Regions from separate parts of the Marinobacter sp. DSM 26671 genome, predicted to be linked through region 1. Evidence: predicted binding sites of a transcription regulator. Region 1 holds the regulator's gene; the other holds the start of a gene.
What was found. Region 1 encodes sigma-54, which starts transcription at its own class of promoters, with help from an activator protein. Its sites were predicted from a motif close to ANTGGCATNNANNTTGCTNT; they were not measured.
Positions count from the first base shown of each region.

Region 1 (2,966 bases):
CCGTTTCCGTGCATCCGGTCTACATTCTTTTCCTTGTGCTTGAGGATCTGACGGTCAAGCTTGTCGATCAGGGCATCGATGGCTGCGTACATATCCTCATTTTCTGCCTTTGCGTGAATCTCACCACCAACCACGTGCAGCGTGGCTTCCGCAATCTGGCGCACCTTCTCCACTTCCAGGGTTACCTGGCAGTTGCTGATGTGGTCAAAGTGACGCTCGAGCTTCTGGAACTTCTCTGAAACATAATCCTTCAGTGCGGGAGTAAGTTCTACGTGATGGCCTGAAATATTGAGTTGCATAGGCGTCTCCTGTTGTCATCGTTCCGGCTCCCGGGAGCCGGTCTGGGTGCTGGCGCATTGTGCGCCGGCAAATAGTACGTTGCGCCCGGACCCCGGGGTGTTCAGACCAGCCGCTTGCGTTCGTTCGAAGGCGGAATGTGCATGGCCTCCCGGTACTTGGCAACGGTGCGTCGCGCAACCTTGATTCCCTGTTCTCCTAGCATGGCTGCAATTTTACTGTCGCTCAACGGCTTTTTGGGCGTTTCCGCGGCAATCAGCTTTTTGATCATCGCGCGGATCGCCGTGGAAGAACATTCACCGCCTTCGTCAGTGCTGACATGGCTGGAGAAGAAATATTTCAGCTCGAAAATTCCCCGGGGGGTGTGCATGTATTTCTGGGTGGTGACCCGGGAAATCGTGGACTCATGCATCTCAACCGCCTGGGCGATATCAGAGAGGATCAGCGGTTTCATGGCTTCTTCACCCTGATCCAGGAATCCTTGCTGGTGCTCGACAATACGGGTCGCCACTTTCAGCAGGGTTTCATTGCGGCTCTGCAGGCTCTTGATAAACCATTTCGCCTCCTGCAACTGATCCCGCAGGTAGGTGTTGTCGGCACTGCTGTCCGCACGCCTTATAAGAGAAGCATAGCTGGCATTGACCCGGATGCGCGGTGCAATTTCAGGATTCAGCTCAACACGCCAGCGGCCATTGTGTTTGCGAACGATCACGTCCGGAATCACATAATCGGGTTCGGCCCGGTCAATGACATCGCCCGGCCGCGGATTCAGGCCGGTGATCAGCGCCAGGACATCCCGCAACTGGTCTTCTTTCAGGCGGCTGCGGCGCAGCAACTGGGCGTAATCGCGGTTGCCCAGCAGGTTGATGTAATGGGTAATTACAAGGCGTGCCTGGGCCAGCCAGGGTGTTTCCGGCGGCAGCTGGTTGAGCTGGATCAGCAGGCATTCCTGTAGGTCCCGGGCAAACACGCCGGGCGGATCAAAGTGTTGCAGGCGGTGAAGCACGGCTTCCACTTCATCCAGTTCAAGGGGGTCTTCATCGTTCTCATCCAGCAGTCCGGCGTGGATTTCCTCCAGCGGGCTGGTGATATAGCCCCGTTCGTCCACTGCATCCATCAGGGCATGGGCAATGGCCTGGTCCCGTTCACTGAGGGGCGTCAGATTGAGCTGCCATTCCAGGTGATCCTGAAGCGTTTCGGTCGGGGAATTACGGGTTTCGAAATCGTGATCGTTTTCGTCGTCGTTGCGGGCTGCCGGCGCTGGTGCGGACTGGTAGATGTCGTCCCAGGCGGTATCAACCGGCAGATCGTCCGGAATGTTGTCAGGAATCTCGTTCTCCGAGGACCAGTCCGGGCCGTTCTCGGATTCATCCCAGTCGCTGGCCGGTTCCGGGGCAGCTTCAGCGGCGGACTCGGTGGCGTTGGCCTCGCGCTCGTCGTTTTCGCTGGCTGCGTCGGTCTGGTCATCGTCCTCGGAGGTCTCCAGCATGGGGTTGGATTCCAGTGCCTGCTGGATTTCCTGCTGGAGGTCGAGAGTGGAGAGCTGGAGAAGCCGGATCGCCTGTTGCAGCTGGGGCGTCATGGTCAGGCTTTGACCCAGCTTTAACTGTAAGGAGGCTTTCATAACCATGGTTCAGGATCCGTCACTCATCAGCGCGTTGTGTCATAAGTCGTGAAAAAATCTTTATATGCCGGTTACTTGCCGTGATTTTAATTTACCCTAGCAAGTTCTTTGCCGAGTTTACTTGCTACAGGTCATCAAAACAATCAGCCATTGGGTGTCAGAGTCTGAATTCGTCGCCGAGATAGACTTCCTTGACCTGCTGGTTGGCCAGGATGGCGTCGGCATTGCCGGAGGCGATGATGTGGCCGCCGGAAACAATGTAGGCATTCTCGCAGATGTCCAGGGTCTCACGCACGTTGTGGTCGGTGATCAAAACGCCAATGCCTTTGTCCCGAAGGTGCCGGATGATGTGTTTGATGTCACTGACGGATATGGGGTCCACACCGGCGAAGGGTTCATCCAGCAGGATAAAAGCCGGCTCCATGGCCAGTGCCCGGGCAATCTCCACCCGTCGGCGTTCACCGCCGGACAATGCCATGCCAACACTGTCCCGGATATGGGTGATGTGGAATTCTTCCAATAACCCCTCGAGCTTCTTCTCCCGCTCTGCCTTGCCCAGCCCCGGCCGGGTTTCGAGGATGGCCATGATGTTGTCGCGTACGGACAGTTTGCGGAAGACCGAGGCTTCCTGGGGCAGGTAACCGATGCCCTGGCGGGCCCGACCATGCATGGGCAGGGGGGTGATATCCCGGCTGTCGATCGTGATCCGCCCGCGATCAGCGGGGACGAGCCCAACGATCATATAGAAGCAGGTGGTTTTCCCGGCACCGTTGGGACCAAGCAGCCCGACAATTTCCCCACTGCGGATTTCCAGGGAAACGTCGATCACCACTTTTTTCTGTTTGTAACTCTTTGCCAGGTTACTGGCTCTCAGAACTGCCATCGGATCCCTGTCTGTCTGTACTGCGTGGCTGAATCACCATCTCTACCCGGCCGCTGCCCTCGCCGGTGTCTGCGCCGCCCTCAGCGGTGACAACCCGGCCGACGGTATCATAATGAATGACATCACCCCGGAACAGGTTGCCATTCTGCTCGATGACTGCTT
Region 1 is NZ_FONF01000005.1:152,214-155,179, reverse strand. Features, by position in the region: gene hpf (ribosome hibernation promoting factor) at 1-299, opposite strand, end outside; gene BM035_RS07525 (RNA polymerase factor sigma-54) at 401-1,927, opposite strand; gene lptB (LPS export ABC transporter ATP-binding protein) at 2,079-2,804, opposite strand; gene lptA (lipopolysaccharide transport periplasmic protein LptA) at 2,782-2,966, opposite strand, start outside.

Region 2 (2,966 bases), on a different contig from region 1:
AGAAGCATTCGAAGCAGCCGCCGCCCCGACGTGGCGGAAGAGTACAAGAACTACTGCGGTGAAGGACGCATAAAATGGCTTAAAAACGGCGAACCTGTCACTCCGCATGTTGCTGAGCGCCGCGAACAGGTAGAACAGGTTGGTGTTCTTCGACAGGCTGCGATCGCGGACTTTGGCATAACTTAACTGCCGCTTGATGGTGCGAAAGGGATGCTCCGAGTTCAAAAAGTCCGTCAACTGGACCAGAGTGTTCCAGTGCAATTCCACGAATCGGCCCGTTAGGCTGGCGCTATCTTCCAAGCTGAATGTTCGCTTTGCGACCAAGGCGACTCAAGGATCTCAGCTAAACAAAAGCGGACATTGGGGTGGAAGGTCCGCCGCCCACGCTTCCGTTTCACTTCCAATAGAAACTAACAACCAAGAGCAGCCACCGAATGTCGGTATTTTTTACACCCACCTATTTCTCTCTGGAATTAATCAATTCAATCTGAACAGCGGCCCATTGTTTCGACAACCGAATACTGGACATGTATGGCTCGCAACCAAGTTGGGCTGATGAATTAACAAACCATCTACTGATATCGACTGTGGCGACAGCATCAATATTACTCCCGCCCATGTCTTCTGGTCCATAGAGCGGTTTCATAATCCGACGTTGCGATGTAAAGTCGCTATTCAGAGCCTGAAATTATCAGCTTAAAAGCCGTCTGTGGAAGCGTGGTAGATTGGCCCTAAGTTTAAACATCGGGAGTCTTGACATTGAAGTACCAATCATCCCCATCGCACTGACCGATTGAAGATGTGAACGCTGGATAACCCGTCAAATATCCTATTTATAGAATTTCCGACGACTTGCGAACAGGCCGAGCAAACCAAGCCCAGTAAGCCCGATTGTTCCTGGCTCTGGCACAGAGACACTGTTTCCGGGTTTCCCAATTGCATCGTAATCAAGATCCAGGAATATGCTGAACTGATCAAAGTGACCACCAGTGACACTTAAATCATATCCCAAGTTACCGTCGGACATAAGATCATTTAGCGAAAACTCGGACAGTTCTAGATAATCAGAGGTATCGCCCCACTCGTTGCGATCATAAATACGAGTTCGGGTTGCTAAGCCTTCATATTCGGTTGAAACATAAACATCAGGATTGCTAGTCGTTCCGCTAGATTGCTGATCACCAAAGTCGGCAATGTAGGTGTCAGTTTCACCATCACCGACATAGTTGTCGTAGTAAGAGCCCGTTTCATATATCGGACTATAATAATAGCGAGTACTATAGCAGGTGCGACTATTCAGCCAACTACCACAGCTATAGGAGTAGGTATAAGATCTCTGTTGGTAACCAGAAACGTAACTATAGCTGCCAGCGTATTCTGATGAAGGCGCTGTTGCCGTTTCACTGGAATAACCGTAGAGTCGAATAGTCCCGGCATTGGCCGATACGTCAAAACCGCTTGAAGACTGCTCATCAAGAAAATTCGAAATATCAAATGCGCCCGAAATAGACTCACCCTCAGCGAGATAGCTGTCGATCGAACTTTCAAACGTAATCAAACCAGCACTAACGGGGCCGCTCAAAAAAGCAGAGGAGGACAGCCCTGCTGCCAGAAGGTTTTTTTGAATTTTATACATGGCTTCGCACCCCAAGATAAGGTATTTTTAGTTAGGTGAAGCAAAGCAATTCCCAGGCCAACTTAAGAATAAATTTAATTATCAATCAGTTTGGTGTCGGTTTTAACTATTCGGTCGTCAAAGTGATCTAAGTCTGTAAAATAATCTGACACATTTCTTGTCTCAGTTTATTTCAACTCATTCACGATGACTCTTTGAGTCAAGCGCTTCTCATGAAGTTCGCCCTGCTCGGGAGCTATTTTAATTTCTACGGAGTGCCAAACGTTGCCGGGCCAAATGACCAACCTGTTAAAACGGCCGTCGATTGTCGTCACCTTTTCCCAAGGCCCTGATGAATCGACAATATATTTGTCGGGACGTTTTTCCGCCCGATTATTTGTCACAGCTTCATAGTGCTCTTTTTCGCTTGGAGTCGTGACTTTCATGGAGCCGGTTTCCCGATTGCGAAAGAATACAGTTCCACCAAAATCTAAAGTGTTCAGGTAAATCACTCCAAGCATTGGCGTGGAATCAATGTGTGGTTGCCCCTGATTTTCCAATAGTGAGTTCTCGGCAGTCGTGATCACTGAGAAATCAGTATTTATTGAAGAGGGAGAGATATCACGACCGGTCGCTTGACTCAGCACACGTGCGATAAACAGGCAGAATTCGGAGATTCCAGGTATCGAATTCGGCAATGGCTGATGACGGCCAGGGTAGTATGCTTGGGATTCTGGGAAACTTTGGTTTAAGGCTTGAGCTTTTACATTTTGCGGGTCTGCAAAAATGTCATCAATCACCAGCAGTGGAACTTCGCGATTCCCCAGCCAAACTACTTTAGGGCGGGAGTTAAAATTTATTTTGAAAGAAGACATACTAACTCCTAAGATTAAGTGCGAAGCACCAAAATTCAGCTACAAAGATAGCAAACATCTCCTATGGTTGTAGCAGTAATGGGCCAAGCTCGTTATTAATAATGGACCTTCAGGAATTAATAATGAACCAGGACGAAAAAAAAATATTCGATGTTGTTATTGCTGGTGGTGGTAGCGCTGGCTGGATGGCCGCAGCGTTTCTGAGTGAAGTATTTAAGTTAGAAAATAGCCAAAAATATACAGTCACTCTAGTCGAGTCAGAGACGATTGCACCAATTGGAGTGGGAGAGGCAACTATACAGTCCATGCGTGGATTTCTTGCTGCTTGCGGTATTAACGAGGGCGAGTTTCTGGTGGCGACCGACGCGACCTTCAAGCATGGAATCCTTTTTAAAGAATGGCTTCATAAACAGGGTGAGGATGAACTGCCACACCAATATTTTCATCCTTTCGAAGGCCCCATGACCCTGGCGCCA
Region 2 is NZ_FONF01000028.1:26,742-29,707, forward strand. Features, by position in the region: partial or broken gene BM035_RS23300 (IS5/IS1182 family transposase) at 106-216, opposite strand; gene BM035_RS22825 (PEP-CTERM sorting domain-containing protein) at 830-1,636, opposite strand; gene BM035_RS20160 (DUF6445 family protein) at 1,804-2,490, opposite strand; gene BM035_RS20165 (tryptophan halogenase family protein) at 2,613-2,966, shown strand, end outside.
Region 2: a site for sigma-54 is predicted at 1,679-1,698, ahead of BM035_RS22825 (PEP-CTERM sorting domain-containing protein). Genes of this name have one in related genera too.